Regions from separate parts of the Enterobacter roggenkampii genome, predicted to be linked through region 1. Evidence: predicted binding sites of a transcription regulator. Region 1 holds the regulator's gene; each other region holds the start of a gene.
The links. Region 1 encodes LexA, which represses DNA repair genes until DNA is damaged. Its sites were predicted from a motif close to TNCTGTATGTACATACAGNA; they were not measured.
Positions count from the first base shown of each region.

Region 2: umuD (translesion error-prone DNA polymerase V autoproteolytic subunit) is a predicted target of LexA. The motif match lies at 2,901-2,920, and genes of this name have one in related genera.
Region 3: BFV67_RS07115 (DNA translocase FtsK 4TM domain-containing protein) is a predicted target of LexA. The motif match lies at 2,107-2,126, and genes of this name have one in related genera.

Region 1 covers NZ_CP017184.1:318,127-326,163, forward strand. Annotated here, with positions in the region: gene plsB (glycerol-3-phosphate 1-O-acyltransferase PlsB) at 1-1,432, opposite strand, end outside; gene BFV67_RS01450 (diacylglycerol kinase) at 1,587-1,955, shown strand; gene lexA (transcriptional repressor LexA) at 2,064-2,672, shown strand; gene dinF (MATE family efflux transporter DinF) at 2,736-4,073, shown strand; gene BFV67_RS01465 (CsbD family protein) at 4,194-4,403, shown strand; gene zur (zinc uptake transcriptional repressor Zur) at 4,473-4,985, opposite strand; gene BFV67_RS01475 (cupin domain-containing protein) at 5,101-5,589, shown strand; gene BFV67_RS01480 (conjugal transfer protein TraF) at 5,762-7,072, shown strand; gene dusA (tRNA dihydrouridine(20/20a) synthase DusA) at 7,155-8,037, shown strand, end outside.
Region 2 covers NZ_CP017185.1:61,332-69,368, reverse strand. Annotated here, with positions in the region: gene BFV67_RS22690 (AAA family ATPase) at 1-131, shown strand, start outside; gene BFV67_RS22685 (ParB family protein) at 131-1,105, shown strand; gene BFV67_RS22680 (Y-family DNA polymerase) at 1,187-2,461, opposite strand; gene umuD (translesion error-prone DNA polymerase V autoproteolytic subunit) at 2,461-2,883, opposite strand; gene BFV67_RS22670 (SOS response-associated peptidase family protein) at 3,063-3,734, opposite strand; gene BFV67_RS22665 (DNA methylase) at 4,086-4,769, shown strand; gene BFV67_RS22660 (hypothetical protein) at 4,766-4,990, shown strand; gene BFV67_RS22655 (DUF1380 family protein) at 5,039-5,455, shown strand; gene BFV67_RS22650 (antirestriction protein ArdA) at 5,866-6,372, shown strand; gene ssb (single-stranded DNA-binding protein) at 7,225-7,764, shown strand; gene BFV67_RS22635 (DUF905 domain-containing protein) at 7,812-8,037, shown strand, end outside.
Region 3 covers NZ_CP017184.1:1,536,961-1,544,997, forward strand. Annotated here, with positions in the region: gene trxB (thioredoxin-disulfide reductase) at 61-1,029, opposite strand; gene lrp (leucine-responsive transcriptional regulator Lrp) at 1,574-2,068, shown strand; gene BFV67_RS07115 (DNA translocase FtsK 4TM domain-containing protein) at 2,204-5,878, shown strand; gene lolA (outer membrane lipoprotein periplasmic chaperone LolA) at 6,007-6,621, shown strand; gene rarA (replication-associated recombination protein RarA) at 6,631-7,974, shown strand.

The DNA.
Region 1 (8,037 bases):
AGGTCATCAGCGGCATCGGCTCGCCGAAGTTCACGTAGCCCTGACCGAGATTGCGCAGCTTGCTCAAGCCGCGCAGCATCTGCGGCAGGCTCTCTTTCTCTTTGGTCGCGCCACGCAGCTCTTTCGCGTACGTGCCCACTTCCATCACGTGCTCGTAGCCGATGTAGATAGGCACCAGCGTGATCGGACGGGTACCTCCGCGCAGCATGGCCTGGATGGTCATCGACAGCGTGCCGGTCTTCGGATCGAGCAGACGACCTGTACGGGAACGACCGCCCTCCACGAAGTATTCCACGGAATAGCCGCGGCTGAACAGCTCGCCCAGATACTCGCGGAACACGGTGGAGTAGAGCTTGTTGCCCTTGAAGGTACGACGAATAAAGAACGCGCCCAGGCGACGGAAAATCGGGCCCGCGGGCCAGAAGTTCAGGTTGATACCGGCTGCGATGTGCGGTGGCACCAGCCCCTGGTGATAGAGCACGTAGGAAAGGAGCAGGTAGTCCATGTGGCTGCGGTGGCAGGGGACATAGACAATCTCATGGCCATCGTGCGCCAGCTGACGCACGCGCTCGGCGTTATGGACGTTGATGCCCTGATACAGGCGGTTCCAGGTAAAGCCGAGAATACGATCGGACAGGCGAATCATCTCGTAAGAGAAGTTCGCTGCGATCTCTTCCATCAGCGCAATGGCGTTCTGCTGAGCTTTCTCATGCGAAATTTTCTTGCTGCGCGCTTCGTCTTCAACGGCGCGGGCGATCGCTTTTGAAGCCAACAGCTTGTTGAACAGATCCTGACGCGCCGGGAGGCGTGGCCCTACGGCCGCCAGGCGCTGACGAGCGAAGTGCATACGCGCCACGCGCGCCAGTTTTTGCGCGATGATCTTGTCGGTGCCGTGCTCGTCCGCCATGCGACGCAGCGAAACGGAAGGGGAGAAACGCACAAAGCTGTCGCGTCCCAGCCAGGAGACCGCGAAGAACTTCTGGATGCCGTTAAGCATGCGCAGCGGCGGATTCTCTTCGCCTTTTTCACGACCCGGACGACGACCAAACATCACCGATACCGGCACCATCTGCACATCCAGCTCGGGGTTGCTGCGGTGCAGGTCGAGATAGTCATGGAACAGCTTGATGGACTCTTCTTTCGGCGTGTAATAGGTAAATACGCGCGGCCCGCCGTGGATGAAGACGTAGCGCGGCAGCAGCGTACCGTCAACTTCCAGCGGTTCAAGCGGGTCAGGTAAGTCATGCGCCAGACACTGGGCGCGAAGCGTCAGTAAGTCTGCCTTCGAGTTATAAGGCAAAACGTACATAATAGGGCGCGACGTATCGAGCCCCAGTTCCAGCGCGGGTTCTGCTGGGATAGACTTGCTTTTTACCAGGATGCTTAATGGTAAATTAAGTAATTTGTAGTAAATTCGTGGCCAGCCGGACATAAACGATGTAAAGCCTCTGGTTAATAATGCAATTGCGGCGCAAGGATAACAGAAAGCGCGCAAAATTTCTGTTGTTACCCGTCATACTTCAGGCTGTAGCGAAACGCGCTCCGCCTCATGTTAATGACGCTCTTTTTTAAAAAAGGTTCTTTTAATGGCCAATAATACCACTGGGTTAACGCGTATCATCAAAGCCGCCGGCTATTCATGGAAAGGTTTCCGTGCCGCATGGGTCAACGAAGCCGCTTTTCGCCAGGAGGGCGTCGCCGCAATCATCGCGGTGATCGTCGCCTGTTTCCTTGATGTTGATGCGATTACCCGCGTACTGCTTATCGGTTCCGTACTTCTGGTGATGATAGTGGAAATTCTTAATAGCGCTATTGAGGCCGTTGTTGATCGCATTGGTTCCGATTTCCATGAGCTTTCTGGCCGTGCAAAAGACATGGGCTCTGCTGCCGTGTTGCTGGCGATTATCACTGCCGTTATCACCTGGGTCACCCTGCTTTGGTCACATTTCCTATGAGCCTCGAGGAATAATTAAGTCCCTGGTTTTTTGTGCAGTTTTTGGTTCCAAAATCGCCTTTGACTGTATATACTCACAGCATAACTGTATATACACCCAGGGGGCGGAATGAAAGCGTTAACGACCAGGCAGCAAGAGGTGTTTGATCTCATTCGGGATCATATCGGCCAGACGGGTATGCCACCCACGCGTGCGGAAATCGCGCAGCGTCTGGGCTTCCGTTCTCCGAATGCTGCCGAGGAACACCTGAAAGCGCTGGCGCGTAAGGGTGTGATTGAGATTGTGTCAGGCGCGTCGCGTGGTATCCGCCTGCTGGTGGAAGAAGAGACGGGCATTCCGCTGATAGGGCGTGTTGCTGCAGGTGAGCCGCTGCTGGCACAACAGCATATTGAAGGTCACTACCAGGTCGATCCCGGCATGTTCAAACCGAGCGCTGATTTCCTGCTGCGCGTCAGCGGCATGTCGATGAAAGACATCGGCATTCTTGATGGCGATCTGCTTGCGGTGCATAAAACCCAGGACGTGCGAAACGGCCAGGTCGTGGTCGCACGCATTGATGACGAAGTGACCGTTAAGCGTCTGAAAAAGCAGGGTAACACTGTTCAGTTGCTGCCCGAAAACAGCGAGTTCACCCCGATTGTGGTCGACCTCCGCGAACAGAGCTTCTCTATTGAAGGTCTGGCGGTAGGCGTGATTCGCAACGGTGAATGGCTGTAATCTCTTCCTGACAGGCTATGGCACCGCTGTAGCCTGATTCATTCCCCACTCCCGGTATCTTTCATGTCACTGCTGACGGCATCCGATAAGGCATTGTGGCGTCTTGCTCTGCCGATGATTTTCTCCAATATTACCGTGCCCTTGCTGGGGCTGGTTGATACTGCCGTTATAGGCCATCTTGATTCACCGGTTTATCTTGGCGGCGTGGCGATTGGCGCGACGGCAACCAGCTTCCTGTTTATGCTGCTGCTCTTTTTGCGCATGAGTACCACCGGTCTTACCGCACAGGCTTATGGCGCGAAAGATCCGCTGCGTCTGGCGCGCGCACTGGTGCAGCCGCTGATCCTCGCGCTTGGCGCGGGTGCGTTAATCGTTGTATTGCGGGCCCCCCTGATCGATCTTGCGCTTCATATCGTCGGTGGCAGCGAAGCGGTACTGGCGCAGGCGCGACGGTTCCTGGAAATCCGCTGGCTCAGCGCACCCGCCTCGCTGGCAAACCTGGTTCTGCTGGGGTGGCTACTGGGCGTGCAGTACGCCCGCGCGCCCGTGATTTTGCTGGTGGTGGGTAACCTGCTCAACATTGTTCTGGACGTCTGGCTGGTCATGGGTCTGCATATGAACGTGCAGGGCGCGGCGCTGGCGACGGCGATTGCCGAATACGGGACCTTTATCATTGGCTTGTGGATGGTCCGGCGTGTGCTGGCCATGCGCGGGATCTCCCTGGCGCTGCTCAAAACCGCATGGCGCGGCAATATCCGTAAGCTGCTGGCGCTCAACCGTGACATCATGTTGCGCTCGCTTCTTCTTCAGCTCTGCTTCGGTGCGCTGACGGTTTTCGGGGCTCGACTGGGGCCGGAAATCGTTGCGGTGAATGCGGTATTGTTGACGCTTCTGACCTTTACCGCCTATGCGCTGGACGGATTTGCCTACGCGGTCGAAGCGCATTCCGGGCAGGCGTACGGCGCGCGCGAAAGCGGGCAGCTTCGGGAGGTGTGGCGGGCTGCCTGCCGTCAGTCGGGGCTGGTGGCGCTGGCCTTTGGTCTGGTTTACGCCTGCTTCGGTGAGCAAATCGTTGCATTGCTTACCTCTCTCCCTGCGCTGCGCGAGCTGGCGAGCCACTATCTCATCTGGCAAGTCGTCTTACCGGTGGTTGGCGTCTGGTGTTATCTGCTGGACGGCATGTTTATTGGGGCGACGCGCGGAGCCGAAATGCGCAACAGTATGGCTGTCGCGGCGGCCGGATTTGGCCTGACGCTGCTGACGCTCCCCTGGCTGGGTAATCATGGCCTGTGGCTGGCCCTGGCCGTCTTCCTCTCGCTGCGCGGGTTATCGCTGGCGTTTATCTGGCACCGGCACTGGCAAAACAATACCTGGTTTCCCTCGCGCTCCGATATATCGTGACGGTTAAAGATTCCGAATATGAAATTAACCACGGAATCCTTAACTACAATAATTATCACGTCCAGCAGAAAAGAACGTAACGGACGTTACGACCCGACGCTTAACGAAGAGGACACGATGATGAATAAAGACGAAATCGGCGGCAACTGGAAGCAGTTCAAAGGTAAAGCGAAAGAACAGTGGGGTAAGCTGACGGATGACGACATGACCGTCATCGAAGGTAAACGCGATCAGCTTGTCGGTAAAATCCAGGAGCGTTACGGCTACGCAAAAGACCAGGCGGAAAAAGAAGTGGGCGACTGGGAAAAACGCAACGACTACCGCTGGTAACCGGGCTACACCCGAAAGTATAAGGAAGTACACCCTGAGGGCGGCCATGAGCCGCCTTTTCTTTTGCCGCTAACGCGGCTTTTTCTTCACCAGGATAGAGTGGTCGTGCTGACACGCGTCCTGATGGCGACAGGCTTCCACCTCCACGCACGCGGAACAGAGCCCGTGCGCTTCAATCACGTTATGACGCAGGGCAAAGCCCATTTTCGCTGCCAGCGTATGCATAATATCTTCCACGCCTTCCGCAGCCTCTTCTTTCACCACGCCGCAGCGGTCACAGATAAACATCGCCGATGTGTGGGTGGGCTGATCGAACAGATGGCATAGCACATAGCTGTTGGTGGATTCCACCTTGTGCACGAACCCTTGTTCAAGCAGGAAATCCAGCGCGCGATAGACCGTCGGCGGCTTTGCCTGCGGCTCGCTTTCGCGGAGTAGATCCAGCAGATCGTAGGCGCTGATGGCACCCTGCTGCAGGCTCATCAGACGTAATACTTCAAGGCGCTGCGGAGTCAGGCGCACATTGCGTTGCGCACACAGCTTTTCGGCCTGCGCTAACAGCTCTTTTGTGGACTTATCCATGTAGCACCCCGGATGTTATAGGACGGAAAACCTTCACTTTATCATGTTCTGCTAAAAACACCGAGATCCGCCAGTCTGTGCTATACCTGACCCATCGAAAACCGGGAGAACCAGAATGAAAAGACCTGACTGCATTCGACACTGGCGCGACGTGGAAGGCGCGGATGACTCGACCTACCCCGACAGCGATGAGCTGTTTTCCATTGGTGCTCCGCTGGCTCGCAAGCTTGGGCTCGGGCGTATTGGCATCCATCATGAGCGCCTGCCGCCTGGGCGCAGAACGTCCTATCCGCATGCGGAGAGCGACGAAGAAGAGTTTGTTTACGTGCTCGAAGGCTACCCTGAAGCCTGGATTAACGGCTACTTGTGGAAGCTGGAGCCTGGCGACAGCGTAGGTTTTCCCGCCGGAACCGGCATCTGTCATACCTTTATCAACAACACGGACGATGAGGTTCAGCTCCTGGTCGTTGGCGAGGCCAACAAGAAGCACAACCGTATCTACTACCCGCTCAACCCCGTGTATGCCGCCACGCGGGAAGATCGCTGGGTAGATCATCCCCCGCAGTTTTTTGGGCCGCATGATGGAAAACCTGGGAAAAAATAATTTCCTCTTCTATAAATATTGAGGGCCGTCACAAAATATAACAGGCCGTAAGGGAGTTTTACTTAGGGAAAGAAATAGCGGGTCTTTTACTACTTATTCACAGCAATAGTTCGTTCCTGTTTGGGTGATAACAGACAGGGGTTATTTCATAACAGACTATAACGGGCATACTGTGAAAAAAAATTTTAAATTTTCGGTGGTTAGCATTGCTGTCTCCTTGTTTATGGCAAATCAGGCGGGAGCAGCCAATACCTGGACAGAATCACGCAGCGACGCAATGGGTGGCACCGGCGTGGCTTCGGGGAGCTATGGTAGTGGGGCGTTAATCAACCCCGCGCTGCTGGCAAAGGCAAAGCCGGACGATGATGTGACGGTCATATTGCCTTCGGTTGGCGCGCAAATCACGGATGAAGACAATCTTCAGGACGAGATTGATAACATCAACGACAAAATTAATCACTACAAGGATGTGGTTGATAATCTCACGCCACGAGAAATTATCACCAATCCATTAGGTTCCATTAATCAATTCCAGGGCGCGGCCAAAGATCTGGCCGATGAGTTGGACTATCTCAAAGGCAAAACCGCACGCGCAACGGCAGGGGCAGGGCTTGCGGTGAGTATCCCTAACGATGTCCTTTCGGTAGCCTTCATGGCGAAAGGCTATGCCCATGGCCGGGTGAGCTCGTCTATCGATCAGCAAGATATTGATTACCTTCGCCGTATTCAACGAAGCAATGTCGTGGCTGCCGGTGTCGCGCTGGACGCTGCGCTGAATGGTACGGATCAGATCACCAAAAACCTCAACTCAACGGCATCCGGCCGGGCGGCGATAGTCTCCGATTACGGTGTTGCTGTTGCCCGTCAGTTCGATCTGGGTGGCGTCCCGGTTTCCGTGGGGGTTACGCCAAAACTGCAAAAAACCTGGGTCTATAACTACACCACGTCAATCTACGATTACGACAGTAACAAGTGGAACGACAGCCGCTACCGCACTGACGATACGGGCTTCAACGTGGATGCCGGTATTGCGGCCGATTTCGGCGAACACTGGACCGTGGGCGTGAGCGGACAAAACCTGATGTCGCGTGATATCGACACCAAAGACATCCGTATTCGCAACGGCCGTACGGGAGAAGTGGTGAGCTATAAAGACACCTACCAGATCCGTCCGCTGGTGACCGCCGGTGCTGCCTGGCACAACGACCTGGTGACGCTGACCGCCGATGGCGATCTGACCGAAACCAAAGGCTTCAAGAGCGAAGATACGTCGCAATACGTGGGTGTCGGTGCCGAGGTGACGCCGCTGAGCTGGCTGGCGGTGCGTGCGGGTTATCGTGCCGACGTGAAGGGTAACGACAGCAATGTCTTTACCGGCGGTGTCGGTTTCGCGCCGTTTAGCACCGTGCATGTTGACCTGATGGGCCTGTACGGTGAAGACGAAACCTGGGGCGCAGGGGCTCAGCTGAGCATGACGTTCTAAAGTCCACCGGAGGCGCTGCGCCTCCGGCTTTTCTTTGTGCTATAGTAGCGCCCCTTTTCCACCAGATGCTTAAAACTTCGCCATGTCGTCAGAATTACAGACCGCTTTCCCTGCACACCGTTTTTCCATTGCGCCGATGCTCGACTGGACGGACAGACACTGCCGCTATTTCCTGCGCCAGCTCTCCCGCCATACGCTGCTGTACACCGAAATGGTGACCACAGGCGCAATCATTCACGGCAAGGGCGACTATCTGGCCTATAGCGAAGAAGAGCATCCGGTTGCCCTGCAGCTGGGCGGCAGCGATCCGGCCGCCCTGGCGCAGTGCGCGAAGCTGGCTGAAGCGCGCGGCTACGACGAGATCAACCTCAACGTTGGCTGCCCGTCCGATCGCGTGCAAAACGGCATGTTCGGCGCCTGCCTGATGGGGAACGCGCAGCTGGTGGCGGACTGTATCAAGGCGATGCGCGACGTCGTTTCCATTCCGGTGACGGTCAAAACCCGCATCGGCATTGACGACCAGGACAGCTACGAATTCCTGTGCGATTTCATCAATACGGTCTCCGGCAAGGGCGAATGCGAGATGTTCATCATCCATGCGCGAAAAGCCTGGCTCTCCGGCCTGAGCCCGAAAGAGAACCGTGAAATCCCGCCGCTGGACTACCCGCGCGTGTATCAGCTGAAGCGTGACTTCCCTCACCTGACCATGTCCATTAACGGCGGCATCAAGTCGCTGGAAGAGGCCAAAGCGCATCTTGAACATATGGATGGGGTGATGGTCGGGCGCGAGGCGTATCAGAACCCGGGCATTCTGGCGACGGTCGATCGCGAAATCTTTGGCATCGAAGGTGCAGACACCGATCCGGTTGGCGTCGTGCGTGCGATGTATCCTTACATTGAACGCGAGCTGAGCAACGGTACGTATCTCGGCCATATCACTCGCCATATGCTTGGGCTGTTCCAGG
Region 2 (8,037 bases), on a different replicon from region 1:
TTATTTCCGCAAATCCAGCAACCTATGATGGAAGCACCGAGGCGCTTAAAAGCGCAAAATCAGCAGCGGAAGACTTTGCGAAGGCCGTATTTGATCGCATTGAGTTCATTCGTACTAACGGAGGTATGTGATGTCGAATGAGAAAAGAAAAACCATTGGCAGGCAGTTAAATACCCAGGCGTCAATGGTCGAGATGACTGACACCCAAAGAAGTCAGGTATTTACTCTAAAAACCGGCAGGAAGATAACGTTCAGGTTTGTTCGGGTACCTGCATCGGACGTTGAAAGTAAGACATTCGTAAACCAGGAAACCAACGGAAGAGATCAACTTGCTCTGACCAGGGAGTCCCTGAAATCTATTATCCAGACGATTAAGTTTCAGCAGTTCTTCCCCTGTATTGGCATACAACAAGGTGAAAGGATTGAGATACTGGATGGTTCAAGACGGCGAGCCTCAGCGATTTATATCCGTACAGGCCTTGATGTAATGGTTACCGATGAACTTTTATCAGCTGATGAAGCTCGCCAGCTGGCTAAAGATATCCAGACAGCTAAAGAGCATAACCTTCGGGAGATCGGCTTAAGATTGATGGCTCTGAAAGAGTCCGGATTCAATCAAAAGGAAATTGCTGAACTGGAGGGGTTATCCCAGGCTAAGGTCACCAGGGCACTGCAGGCGGCAGCCGTACCGCAAGAATTGATTTCTTTGTTCCCGGTTCAGTCTGAGCTGTCGTTTAGTGACTATAAAATTCTGTTAGAGGTTAATGAAAAGCTCAGTGAAAAGGGCTTAACGTCTGAAGAACTCATTCAGTCTGTCTCTGATCAACACAATGCAATTTTGAGTGATCGCGAGCGACCAGAAGACGAACAGAAAGCCAGTATACTGAAGCTGATTTCTCAGGCATCGCAGGCATTGATAGCTCCCCCCCCCAAGGAAAAGTCAGTGATTTCCCCACTCTGGTCCTTTGAAGAAAAGGACAAATTCGCGCGCAAGCGTGTGAAAGGGCGCACGCTGACTTATGAGTTTAGCCGTATGTCAAAAGTGGTTCAGGATGAACTGGACAAGGCTATCAACGAGGTCCTTGAAAGAAATTTGAGCCAATAATTTCGCCACGGCGATTTCACACCTAACTTATTGTAATTAGATAATTTAGGTTGAGAATTTCAAGGTGAAATCGCCAAAATTTCACGCCAGTTTCGCTGCAGGAATATCTGACCAGCGTGTCGTATAAGCAGGAGAAAGCATCTCCCGCTTCATTTGCCACTCAGGAGCAATGCCTCGCCCCGCAAACCACACTTTCCCCATACCAGAATGGTTAATACCGTCCACGACTTTCATCAGCTGATTACTGTTGCTTCGGGGCTGAGTATTATCGAACAGATTCAACTGTGAAACACCGGTAGGAGTGAAATCATTGAGCATGCAACCTGCTTTTGCATATCGATGGCCATTCACCCAGATCCGATCCAGCGCTTTCACCTCTGCGGATATGATGTCCCGGGTATCCTGCGTGGGAGTCATCAGCTTTTCACTGGCCACATTCCCGTAACACGGTTCGTTTACAGCGAACGGCGACGTCTTCACAAAAACGGCAATATGCCTGCAGAACTGACGCTCGCCGCGCAGCTTTTCAGCTGCACGTTCAGCATACTGACAGACTGCCTGCCGCATGGCTTCATATGTCGTGACGCGCTCCCCAAAGGAGCGGCTGCAGACAATCTGCTGTTTCGGCGGAGGTGCTTCTTCCAGTGAAATACAGCTTTCTCCGTTGAGTTCCCGGACGGTTCTCTCCAGCACAACGTTGAAATTTTTCCTTATAAATACAGGGTTCGCGCGCGCCAGCTGCAGTGCCGTAGTGATACCCATAGTGCCCAACTTTTTCGAAATTCTCCGGCCTACTCCCCAGATTTCTTCAACCGGCTGCAGTGAGAGCAGTTTCTCCGTTCGCTTCGGATTATTTAAAGTCAGGGCAAGCACCCCACCGAACTGTGGCCACTCTTTCGACGCCCATTGCGCGCTTTTAGCCAGCGTTTTGGTCGGCCCCATCCCGACACCGATTGTCAGCCCCGTACCGGAACGCACGTGCTCGCGCAGCTGCCGGCCGAAGTCCTCAAAATTAATGCAGCGGTCTATGCCACGAATGTCCAGAAACATCTCGTCGATGCTGTACTGCTCCACGCGCGGCGCCAGCTCCTCGAGATGAGACATAACTCTGTTCGACATAGACGCATAGAGCTCGTAATTGCTCGAGAACGTAATGACCGGCTCCGGGAATTTTGCCGTCTTCAGCTGGAACCAGGGGACGCCCATTTTAATACCCAGCCGCTTCGCTTCGGCACTGCGCGCGATGACGCAGCCATCGTTGTTGCTGAGCACCACAACGGGCCTGTTACGCAGGTCCGGACGAAATACCTTTTCACAGCTGGCATAGAATGAATTCACGTCAGCGAGTGCAAACATCAGTTCGTACCCCGCGTCTTGTGTATGAATGCCGTCACCACGCCGAAGATCTGCAGTTCTTCCGGATAAAGAGTGGGGTAGGCGGGATTCATCGGCAGCAGGGCAATCCGGGGTTTAAGCTGCAGGCGTTTAACGGTGAATTCGCCATCTGTTTCTGCGATGACGATATCCCCCTGCACAGGTCTTTCGGCCTTGTCGACAATCATCAGGTCGCCGGAGTGCAGGCCCATATCCTTCATCGAATCGCCAATGGCACGGACAAAGTAAGTCGCGCTGGGGCGACGGATACAGTAGGCGTTCAGATCCAGTTCGTCTTCGGTGTAGTCCGCAGCCGGTGACGGAAAACCTGCCGGACAGCGCTCTGTGAAAAGTGGTGCGGTAAACAGTGCTGGCTCAGATGCGGGAGCGACAAAAAGGATCATGGCATACCTCTTAAAATACCTGTTTTTATATACAGTATTATTTAAGATATTTTCCGTCCTGCAAGGAGAATTTTACCGGCTATTACCAGGTCATTGTTCTGGCGGATAAAACAGGCTGTGGGTTATCCACAGAAACGGTGCATAACCCTGTGAGTGGATGCCGCGTATCTCAGCGTCTGCTAGGTCAGTGGCTCAATAAGTTTCCGGCCCTGGTTACCGGGATTGCCAACTGCCCGGCTGACGGGGTGCCATGTGAAATCTTCGGCAGGAAGACTGCCCTCGCGGGCAATGTCTTCCGCCTCTTTACCGGTTGTGTTTTCGCTGAGCCATTTACGTGCGGCAGCCGGTGAGTACACGAGCGGTCGCCGATCGTGAATGTCCAGCAGTCCCTCATCCGCAGCTGCTGTGACGATTAGGAATCCTTCCTGGTCATTGCCGTTTTCAAATGGTTGTTTCCCGATGGCTGCGAGCAGGAGTGGATTTCCGTCCTTTCGGTAAATGAAAAACGGCTGTTTCACGCCGTTTTGCTGTTTCCACTCGAACCAGCCGTCGGCAAAAACAATGGCCCGTACGTGCTCCTGGAGTGGCCTGAACATCCGGCTGCCGGCAGCAGTTTCACTTCGGGCGTTGATGAGAGCGGGCTTTTTCCACCACTCCGGGGCATAACCCCAGTGAACAGGATCAAGATGCAGCTGCGAGCGGCGTTCATTCAGCAGCAATACCCGGGTTCCGGGCGCAACGTTGTAGCGGCCGACGGGCTCCGGATCATACGGAATATCCCGTTCAGCTTCTTCTCCGAGAAAGGCCTGGTACTCCTCGCGGGAGTGATACTGCGTAAACCGACCACACATTGTGTTTCTCCGCTGTGGATCTCTAATCAGGGTTCACCTCAGTTCTGAACATAGGCCGTATTTAAGGTTCCTGCCATCGTGTGGCCGCCGTGCCGCTACTGTAGCCGGGACGCTGCGAATGCAAGGGTTCACTCTGTCGGTGTCCTCACCCGGTCGCAGTTAATTTCAGAGGCATTACCCGCTGTCTTCCCGTCGTTTTCCGTCTCAATTTTCGCCGTCAAACCGTCCAGCCAGCGTCTGCTTTTTCACTGCGCTGCGGCTTGCGGCACCGCCCCTGCATTCTCCGCTTTTAACCCGGCTGTCGTATCGGCACGGCGTAACTGGCGCCGCATTTGAGAAAGGAGAAGTATCATGTCCCGATTTATCCTGGGTAACTGCGTCCATATCATGTCCGGCTTTCCGGATAACGCTGTCGATTTTATCCTGACAGACCCACCATATCTGGTAGGTTTTCGTGACCGTCAGGGGCGTACCATCGCCGGTGACAAAACCGATGAATGGCTGCAACCCGCCTGCCATGAGATGTATCGCGTGCTGAAAAAAGACGCGCTGATGGTGAGTTTCTACGGCTGGAACCGCGTCGATCGCTTTATGGCCGCCTGGAAACATGCCGGATTCAGCGTTGTCGGCCACCTGGTGTTTACCAAAACCTACACATCGAAGTCCGCTTATGTTGGCTATCGCCATGAATGTGCCTACCTGCTGGCAAAAGGCCGTCCGGCCCTTCCGCAAAACCCGCTGCCGGATGTGCTGGGCTGGAAATACAGCGGCAACCGCCACCACCCGACCGAAAAACCCGTAACCAGCCTGCAACCGCTGATTGAGAGCTTCACACACCCGAACGCCATTGTTCTCGATCCGTTTGCCGGAAGCGGCTCCACCTGCGTGGCTGCCCTCCAGTCTGGCCGTCGCTACATCGGGATCGAACTGCTGGAGCAGTATCACCAGGCGGGACAGAAACGCCTTGATGCGGTACGCCGCGCCATGCAGACCCCGGCGGCAAATGACGACCGCTGGTATCCGGAGGCCGCATGACGAACTATGCCGGAAACGAAGCACTGCGTGCCGACGTTGCCGCCCTGGCAAACAGCATGTGCGATCTGCGCGCCACGCTCAATGCGCTGGAATCCCGCTACCGCTACGACGCGGAGAACCTGACGGAGCGCCTGGCCCGCCAGACAATTTGCCGCATCAACGCACTTTATCTTGAAGCATACCGGCAGGCGCTGGAGCTGGACGCCAGCTTTAAAGACTGACACGGGCGGGCGGAAACGCCCGCCAGAAGAAGACTCTGGAGAATCAGAATGTACGGAACACGCGAAGAACTCTGCACCCGGCTCGAAAACATGTTCACCCCCGACGAGCCGCTGGTACTGCTGGTATGGACCGAAGAAGCTTTTTATGTCGCCTGCGGTGAACTTGATGTAAAGCCGGAACCTGCCGAGATTCAGGGACTGATGGAAACAACCGGTAATACGGATATGGCTGTATATCGCAGGGAAGGCGTTACAAATTCAGGCGTATGCGACCTTCTGGTACGACACCGTGAGGCCGTGGCACGCGAGGTAAGCGTTCCTGCGGCGCTGCTCATGCGCGTACTGCGGCGACAGGAAGGTGACCTGGAAAATCTTGTCGGGCAGGCATGGGAGGCCGGGCGACCCACGCCTGAATTCCTCAAACAGGCACTACACGATGTCAGAATGCTGATGGAGCGGATCTGATGCAGCCGCAGGGCCGGGAGCAATCCTGGCCCTGCCGGTCCTGCAACGTAAAAGGATGTCGCCAGCTCCTCTGTTCCGGCGAGACCTCCACGGCGTTACGGCCGCGCGGTGAGTGACGTTCGTGCGGCCTGCGGCAAACGCCGTGCCTCTACTTTAGCCCGAACGCTGCAAATGCAAGGGTTCACTGACGTCGATGCCTTCACCCGGTCGCCGTTTGTTTAAATGCCTGTCGCGGTTCTTCCCGTCGTTATCTCGCTCAATATTCGCTCGCTAACCGTCCAGACCCTCTCCGCTGTTTACCGGCGCTGCGGCTTCATGCATCGCCCATGCATTTTTCGCTCCCTGTCGGGCTGTCGTGTCGGCACGGCGTAAGCCGGAACTCAGACGACATCGACCACGGAGGAATTTCCATGAGCACTACGACCACCACACCTGCTGTCTACGTTGGCACGTACCACAAGTACAACTGCGGGAGCATTTTCGGCAAATGGTTTGACCTGACGGAGTTTGACGGCCGGGAGGATTTTTACGAGGCCTGTCAGGCGCTGCACGCCGATGAATGGGGCGCAGAATTTATGTTCCAGGACTGGGAGGGTATCCCGTCACAGTTCGTCTCTGAATGCGCCATCGACTGGGATTTTATCGCCGCGTACAAACGCGCCGAAGAAGAGGGCAGGGAAGCCGCGTTTATCGCCTGGGCGGAGTATACAGGCGAGTGTGACTATGACGCGTTTGATGATGCGTATCGCGGCGAGGCGGAGAGCGAGGAGGACTATGCGCGTGAAATGGCTGAAGACAACGGCCTGCTGAATGAGGTGCCGGAGCCGCTGCGTAGCTATTTCGATTTTGAAGCCTGGGCGCGTGACCTGTTCAGCAGCGGTTATGTATTCCACGACGGCTACGTCTTCAGCAACTGATTATCCCGGGCAGGCGGTTTAGCCGCCTGTCAGCCCGCGCGCAAAAACCTGGCAGGCGCTGCCTGCCGGCGAAGTACGCAGCGCCTGCGGCGCCGCGCATCTCCGCCAGTGTCTGATGTTCCTGTGGTGTCAGAGTATGAATACCGGTGAGCTGTAGCTGGTCGGCGGTATTTCTGTTCCGGTGATAATTCCTGCGTTGCCGTTGCCGTTGCCGTTGCCGTTGCCGTTGCCGTTGCCGTTGCCGTTGGTGATGGCGCACAGGATGATATCGCTGCCCTGTCAGCTTTTCTTCCTGAGCGATATGAGTGCGGGCGACTTCCCTGGCGGGAACCGGGGCTGTCATGCTCTGCACAGAGCCAGCAGAGCTGTCTCTGCCCGGCCCCTCCGGGGCAGCGGGTTTCCATCCCTCTGTCGCAACGTCAACGGCAGGCTTGCTGCGACCGTTCCGGTCACGCCGCCCTTCACGCGCCGTATCCTGCGCTTTCTGCACCCCGGCAAACAGATGCCGGGCTGTAAGGCGCAACGCCGTTTCGCGCCCGCGCGTTCCGTCGTTGCGGCGGGTTCCTGCTCATTTCCTCCTGGTCATTTCACCCCTCTGAGTCCTTTCGCCGGGGCTGAGACAAGCACAGTCGCTGTCAGCTGTCCAGGGTAAATGGCACGCGGTAAACCGCGCCCTGGACATCCGCCATCGCCCGTGCTGGTTTACGCCCCTGCGGCGAACGGCTCTCAAACGGGTGAAGGTAACAACCAGGGGGCAGGTTCAGCAGGTCCCCGCAAAACGTCAAAACCGCGGCCCCGGCAACTCAACGGGTGATGGTTTTTAAAGGCAAAACAACCGGAAGGAGATTCATCATGACAGTACGCGGCATCAACAAAGTCATCATCGTGGGCAATCTGGGGCAGGACCCGGACGTTCGTTACATGCCCAACGGCGGCGCGGTGGCTAACTTCAGCCTCGCCACATCAGAGTCCTGGCGCGATAAGCAGACCGGAGAGATGCGAGAAAATACCGAATGGCACCGTGTCGTGCTGTTCGGCAAGCTCGCGGAAGTTGCGGGGGAGTACCTGCGCAAGGGCGCTCAGGTGTATGTCGAAGGCCAGCTGCGTACCCGTAACTGGCAGGACGACAGCGGCCTGACCCGTTACGTCACCGAAATCGTGGTCGGGCAGAACGGCACCATGCAGATGCTGGGTGGTCGTCGTGACGCTGGTCAGTCCCGGAATGTCGCCCCGCAGCAGTCGCAGACTCAGCCACAGCCAGCTGATGCGCAGGAAAAATCCCCGAAAGCGAAGGGAGCCAGAAAAAGCCGTCAGAGCGCCGCACCGTCTCAGCAGGTGCCGCAGCCGCTACCGGACGACTATCCGCCGATGGATGATGATGCCCCGTACTGAAACCCTGATGAACACGCCCTGCAACTGGCGGGGCTGAAGGAGAAAACATGAGTATTTATAACGCCGGACCGTTACCGGATGACACCTTCACCCGCGAACAGGCTGAAGCCGTGGCGGCGGAGTTTGAGAATGTTGCGATTGAGGATGACCAGGGGACGCACTTTCGCCTCGTTGTCCGTAAGGATGGCGAGATGGTGTGGCGCGCATGGAATTTTGAAGCGGATGCAGGGAAATGGCTCAACCGTTACATCGAACGTTACGGTATCCGTAAAA
Region 3 (8,037 bases), 1.2 Mb from region 1:
GGAGACAATAAAGGCGACTTATCGCCGCCTTTATTTACGTTTGTTACTGACTTGTAAAGATTATTTACCTTGTTCAGCCAGTCCATCGAGATAGCGTTCAGCGTCCAGCGCGGCCATACAGCCGGTGCCCGCAGAGGTGATCGCCTGACGGTAAATATGGTCCATCACGTCGCCGGCCGCGAATACGCCCGGGATGCTGGTTTGAGTCGCATTACCGTGAATGCCGGACTGCACTTTGATGTAGCCGTTTTCCAGCTCCAGCTGGCCTTCGAAGATTGCGGTGTTCGGGCTGTGGCCGATAGCCACGAACAGACCCGCCACTTCCAGCGTTTCGACGTTATCGGTGTTCTGGGTATCACGGATACGCAGACCGGCAACGCCCATCTGGTCGCCCGTCACCTCTTCCAGGGTGCGGTTGGTGTGCAGCACGATGTTGCCGCTTGCCACTTTATCCATCAGACGTTTGATCAGGATCTTCTCCGCGCGGAAGGTCTCGCGGCGGTGGATCAGGTGCACTTCAGAGGCAATGTTGGCCAGATACAGCGCCTCTTCCACGGCAGTGTTGCCGCCGCCGATGACCGCGACCTTCTGATTGCGATAGAAGAAACCGTCGCAGGTGGCGCAGGCAGAAACCCCGCGGCCTTTAAACGCTTCTTCGGATGGCAGGCCGAGGTAACGGGCAGAGGCGCCGGTTGCAATGATCAGCGCGTCACAGGTGTATTCACCGCTGTCACCCGTCAGGCGGAACGGACGGTTCTGCAGGTCGACCTTATTGATGTGATCGAACAGAATTTCGGTTTCGAATTTAGCGGCATGCTCGTGCATGCGCTCCATCAGCAGCGGCCCGGTCAGGTCGTTCGGGTCCCCTGGCCAGTTTTCCACTTCGGTGGTGGTGGTCAGCTGACCGCCTTTTTCCATACCGGTGATGAGTACCGGGTGCAGGTTAGCGCGTGCAGCGTAGACCGCCGCGGTATATCCCGCAGGTCCAGAACCAAGGATTAGCAGCTTACTGTGTTTGGCCGTGCCCATGAGATCCCCATTGTTGTTGGCAGACATTTGGCTGGATTGTAGGGAATTTGTTGCCGTAAAAAAAGAGCGCAGCAATTTTGATATCAATCTGTGTAATAGCCGTGGACGATGAATCGCGCGCGATAACATCACGCTTTCTTAAGAAAACCGGTCGTTTATAAGGCAATAAAATGAGGATTAATACCCTGTCGTAATGAATATCCGGCATGTTGTACTAAAAAACGATGTTTTGCTTTGACAATCCCCTGCGCTTTTGCGAAAACATTCAAGGAAGAAAAAAAACCGCGTTAACCGTATGCCGCATAGGCATGCACGTAAATGCCATTTTTACCGGGTCAGTGAAATCTACGCATGGCGTGGACAGACGCCATACGTGATGTCGGTGACAGCCTTCGGGCAACGGTCTTCTTACCAACAGAACCCGAATCCGCATCGCGTCTAATACAAAACCAGGCGATGTGATGACTAACGGGTACAGGCTCTGAACAGTGATGTGCACAGGGTCCAGGCAGGAGTAGGGAAGGAATACAGAGAGACAATAATAATGGTAGATAGCAAGAAGCGCCCTGGCAAAGATCTCGACCGTATCGATCGTAACATTCTGAATGAATTGCAAAAGGATGGGCGTATTTCCAACGTCGAGCTTTCAAAACGTGTGGGACTTTCCCCGACGCCGTGCCTTGAGCGTGTGCGCCGACTGGAAAGACAGGGTTTTATTCAGGGCTATACGGCTCTGCTGAACCCGCATTATCTGGATGCCTCACTTCTGGTATTTGTTGAGATTACTCTGAATCGTGGTGCGCCGGATGTGTTTGAGCAATTTAACGCCGCTGTACAAAAACTTGAAGAAATTCAAGAGTGTCATCTGGTGTCCGGTGATTTCGACTACCTGTTGAAAACCCGTGTGCCTGATATGTCCGCCTACCGTAAGCTGCTGGGGGAAACCCTGTTGCGTCTGCCGGGCGTGAACGACACCCGTACTTATGTGGTAATGGAAGAGGTCAAACAGAGCAATCGTCTGGTTATTAAGACGCGCTAACACGGAACAGGTGCAAAATCAGCGTAGTTTGATTACACTCCTGTTAATCCATACAGCAACAGTGCCGGGGAGTCCCGGCGCTGTTGTCCGTTTTAGCAAACAGGCAGGATATGCCTGATACCTGGAGAGCCTTTCTTGAGCCAGGAATACACTGAAGACAAAGAAGTCACACTATCGAAGCTAAGCAGCGGACGTCGTCTCCTCGAGGCTTTGCTGATTGTTATTGCCCTTTTTGCCGTCTGGCTGATGGCAGCCTTACTCAGTTTCAACCCCTCTGATCCCAGCTGGTCACAAACTGCATGGCATGAGCCTATCCATAATTTAGGCGGTGTCCCCGGTGCCTGGCTTGCGGACACGCTGTTTTTCATTTTCGGTGTGATGGCCTACACCCTTCCCGTCATTATCATTGGCGGATGCTGGTTTGCGTGGCGTCATCGTCAGAACGATGATTACATCGACTATTTCGCCGTCTCGCTGCGCCTGATTGGCGCGCTGGCGCTGATCCTCACCTCCTGCGGGCTGGCAGCGATCAATGCGGATGATATCTGGTACTTCGCCTCTGGCGGGGTAATCGGCAGCTTATTAAGTTCCGCGCTTCAGCCGATGCTGCACAGCAGCGGCGGCACGCTGGCGCTGCTGTGCATCTGGGCCGCCGGGCTGACGCTGTTTACCGGCTGGTCCTGGGTGAGCATTGCCGAGAAAATTGGCAGCTTTATCCTCACCATTCTGACCTTCGCCAGTAACCGTACCCGTCGTGACGATACGTGGGTGGATGAAGACGAATACGAAGATGAAGAGGAAGACGATGCGCCTGTGCAGCGTCGCGAGTCTCGTCGTGCCCGAATTCTGCGCGGTGCGCTGGCGCGTCGCCAGCGTGTTGCTGAGAAATTTGCCAACCCGCTGGGCCGTAAAACCGATGCGGCGCTCTTCTCCGGTAAACGCATGGATGAAGACGAGCAGGTTGAGTATCGTGCAGCAGGTACCGCCGTCGATCCTGATGATGTGCTTTTTTCCGGTAGCCGTGCCACGCCGGGTGACTTCGACGAATACGATCCACTGTTGAACGGCCACTCGGTTACCGAGCCGGTTGCGGCTGCCGCCGCCGCGACGACCGCTGCGCAGGCGTATGCCGCGCCTGTCGACGCCGTGATGCCATCCGCGCCGGTCCCGCCGCCGGAATCCGTTATTCAGCAACCTCAGGTTGACTGGCAGACTGCGCCGGGTGTTCACACGCCGGAGCCCGTTATTGCGCCTGAACCTGAAAGCTACATCCCCGTGCAGCAGGAACAGTGGCAGCAGCCTTATCAGCCGCCGCAGCCTGAGTATGCACCGCAGCAATATCAGCAGCCAGTGTCCCAGCCTTATCAGGAGTACGTGCCTGAACCCGTTGAACCTGTGCAGCCTTACGTGGCACCGCAGCCTGAACCTGAGCCTGAAATCGTGGAAGAGGTGAAGCCTGCGCGTCCACCGCTGTACTATTTCGAAGAAGTCGAAGAGCGCCGTGCGCGTGAACGCGAACAGCTGGCCGCCTGGTATCAGCCTGTGCCTGAACCGGTGCAGGAGCCGGTTACGAAGGCGCCTTCTGTTTCTGTTCCGCCGGTCGACCCGACGCCTGCTGTAGCACCCGTAGCGGAAGGCGTTAAGCAGGCTACTGCGGCCGCAGCAGCGGCGGCACCGGTCTTTAGCCTGGCAACAGGGGGCGCACCGCGTCCTCAGGTGAAAGAGGGGATTGGTCCGCAACTGCCTCGTCCTAACCGCGTCCGCGTGCCAACCCGCCGTCAGCTTGCTTCTTATGGCATCAAGCTGCCTTCCCAGCGCATGGCTGAAGAAAAAGCGCGCGAGTCTGAGTACGACGATGATGCTGATGAAATGCAGCAGGACGAGCTGGCCCGCCAGTTCGCTGCGCAGCAGAATCAGCGCTACGGTCAAGACTATCAGCACGACGAACCTGCGCTGGAAGACGAAGATGATGCGGCAGAAGCCGAATTAGCGCGCCAGTTTGCGGCAACGCAGCAGCAGCGTTACTCCGGTGAACAGCCGGCAGGGGCAAATCCGTTCTCGCTGTCGGACTTTGAATTCTCGCCGATGAAAGATCTGGTGGATGATGGCCCAAGCGAGCCTTTATTTACCCCGAGCGTGATGCCGGAAGCTGAGCCTGTGCGCCAGCCGTCACCATCGACCTACGCACAGCAACCTGTTCAACAGCCGTATGTGCAACCACAGCAGCCGCAGCAACAGCAGTTCCAGCAGCCTGCGCCACAGCCGCAGGAGAGCCTGATTCACCCGCTGCTGATGCGTAACGGTGACAGCCGTCCGCTGCAGCGTCCAAGCACGCCGCTGCCGTCGCTGGACCTGCTGACGCCGCCGCCAGCTGAAGTCGAGCCGGTTGATACATTTGCGCTGGAGCAGATGGCCCGTCTGGTTGAAGCCCGTCTGGCTGACTTCCGTATCAAGGCGGACGTCGTGAACTACTCGCCGGGTCCGGTGATCACCCGTTTTGAACTGAACCTGGCGCCGGGCGTAAAAGCCGCGCGTATTTCCAACCTGTCCCGCGACCTGGCGCGTTCGCTGTCAACCGTGGCGGTGCGCGTGGTGGAAGTGATACCGGGCAAACCGTACGTTGGTCTTGAGCTGCCGAACAAGAAACGTCAGACCGTCTACCTGCGTGAAGTGCTGGATAACACCAAGTTCCGTGATAACCCATCTCCACTGACCGTGGTGCTGGGTAAAGATATCGCTGGCGATCCGGTGGTGGCAGACCTCGCAAAAATGCCTCACCTGCTGGTCGCGGGTACCACCGGTTCCGGCAAGTCCGTCGGTGTGAACGCCATGATCCTCAGCATGCTCTATAAAGCGCAGCCGGAAGATGTGCGTTTCATCATGATCGACCCGAAAATGCTCGAATTGTCGGTCTATGAAGGTATTCCACATCTGCTGACTGAAGTGGTCACCGACATGAAAGACGCCGCCAACGCCCTGCGCTGGAGCGTGAATGAGATGGAACGCCGCTACAAGCTGATGTCTGCGCTGGGCGTGCGTAACCTGGCCGGCTATAACGAGAAAATCGCCGAAGCGGCGCGCATGGGCCGTCCGATTCCGGATCCGTACTGGAAGCCGGGTGACAGCATGGATGCCCAGCATCCGGTGCTGGAAAAACTGCCTTATATCGTGGTGCTGGTCGACGAATTCGCTGACCTGATGATGACCGTCGGTAAGAAAGTGGAAGAGCTGATTGCCCGTCTGGCGCAGAAAGCGCGTGCGGCCGGTATTCACCTTGTGCTGGCGACCCAGCGTCCTTCCGTGGACGTTATCACCGGTCTGATTAAAGCGAACATTCCGACGCGTATCGCCTTTACCGTATCCAGTAAAATTGACTCCCGTACCATTCTTGACCAGGGCGGTGCAGAGTCGCTGCTGGGAATGGGTGACATGCTCTATTCCGGGCCGAACTCCACCTCTCCGGTGCGTGTTCACGGTGCGTTCGTGCGCGACCAGGAAGTGCACGCGGTCGTGCAGGACTGGAAAGCGCGCGGTCGTCCGCAATACGTCGATGGCATCACCAGCGATACGGAAAGCGAAGGCGGCGGCGGTGGCTTTGACGGCGGTGAAGAGCTGGATCCGTTATTCGATCAGGCGGTGAATTTCGTTACCGAAAAACGCAAAGCGTCTATCTCTGGCGTACAGCGTCAGTTCCGCATCGGCTATAACCGCGCTGCGCGCATTATCGAGCAGATGGAAGCGCAGGGCATTGTGAGCGAGCAGGGGCATAACGGTAACCGCGAGGTGCTGGCTCCGCCACCGTTTGATTAACCTTCTGCGATTGCAAAGAAGGGTAAATCAGCCAAAATTAAGCATTTTCTTCTGTCGCCTGCCTCCGGGCAGGTCCAGAATAGAAGTCGGAAACCCCATATCGGGAAGACGTATTTTAAGGAATAACAATGAAAAAAATCGCCATCGCCTGTGCATTACTCACCAGTTTTGTCGCCAGCAGCGTCTGGGCTGATGCAGCCAGCGACCTTAAAAGCCGACTGGATAAAGTAAGCAGCTTCCACGCCAGCTTCACGCAGAAAGTGACGGACGGCAGCGGCAACGCGGTGCAGGAAGGTCAGGGGGACTTGTGGGTAAAACGGCCAAATCTGTTTAACTGGCACATGACCCAGCCGGATGAAAGCATCCTGGTGTCTGACGGTAAAACCTTATGGTTCTACAACCCGTTCGTTGAGCAGGCTACTGCGACCTGGCTGAAAGATGCCACCAGCAATACGCCATTTATGCTGATTGCCCGTAACCAGGCCAGCGACTGGCAGCAGTACAATATTAAACAGACGGGTGACGAGTTTGTCCTGACGCCGAAAGGCAGCAACGGCAACCTGAAGCAGTTCACCATCAATGTCAGCACCAACGGTACCATTAATCAGTTCGGCGCGGTTGAGCAGGACGATCAGCGCAGCAGCTATCAGCTCAAATCTCAGCAGAACGGCGCCGTTGATGCATCGAAGTTCACCTTTACCCCGCCGAAGGGCGTAACGGTGGACGACCAACGCAATAAGTAAGAGGCGTGAGTGGGCAATCTGTCGCTCGATTTTTCAGATAACGCGTTTCAACCTCTGGCCGCCCGTATGCGGCCAGAAAATTTAGCGCAGTACATCGGTCAGCAGCACCTGCTGGCTGCCGGGAAGCCCTTGCCGCGCGCCATTGAGGCGGGGCATTTGCACTCCATGATCCTCTGGGGCCCCCCAGGCACCGGCAAGACTACGCTTGCAGAAGTGATTGCCCGTTATGCCAACGCGGACGTTGAGCGTATCTCAGCGGTGACGTCCGGCGTGAAGGAGATCCGTGAGGCTATCGAGCGTGCGCGTCAGAACCGCAACGCCGGACGCCGCACCATTCTTTTTGTCGACGAAGTCCATCGCTTCAACAAGAGCCAGCAGGATGCCTTCCTGCCGCATATTGAAGACGGCACGATCTTCTTCATTGGGGCGACCACCGAAAACCCGTCGTTTGAGCTGAACTCGGCGCTGCTTTCCCGTGCGCGCGTTTATCTGCTCAAATCGCTGACGACCGAGGATATCGAAAAGGTTCTCACTCAGGCGATGGACGACAAATCGCGCGGCTACGGCGGACAGGATATCGTTCTGCCTGACGAGACGCGTCGTGCGATTGCCGAGCTGGTTAACGGCGATGCGCGTCGGGCGCTGAACACGCTGGAAATGATGGCCGACATGGCCGAGGTCGACGATGCCGGCAAGCGGGTGCTAAAACCGGAACTGCTCACCGAAATTGCCGGGGAACGCAGCGCGCGTTTCGATAATAAAGGTGACCGTTTTTACGATTTGATTTCGGCGCTGCATAAGTCCGTGCGCGGCAGCGCGCCGGATGCGGCGCTGTACTGGTATGCGCGTATTATTACTGCGGGTGGCGATCCGCTATACGTCGCGCGCCGCTGTCTGGCGATTGCCTCAGAAGATGTCGGCAATGCCGATCCTCGCGCCATGCAGGTCGCACTGTCGGCCTGGGACTGTTTCACCCGGGTTGGACCCGCAGAAGGTGAGCGCGCCATTGCGCAGGCGATAGTCTATCTGGCCTGTGCGCCGAAAAGCAATGCGGTTTATACCGCCTTCAAGGCAGCGATGTCTGACGCACGCGAACGCCCGGACTACGATGTGCCGGTTCATCTGCGTAATGCGCCGACCAAACTGATGAAAGAGATGGGGTATGGGCAGGAATACCGCTACGCTCATGATGAACCCAATGCCTACGCTGCCGGGGAGGAATATTTCCCGCAGGAGATGGCACAAACGCGCTATTATCACCCCACAAACAGAGGTCTTGAAGGCAAGATTGGTGAAAAGCTCACCTGGCTCGCCGGACAGGATCAAAATAGCCCTATAAAACGCTACCGTTAGTTCAATCGTTGCGGTAATGTTGGCAATTGTATCCTTGTGGCCGCAGGCTGTGGTCACATTTCC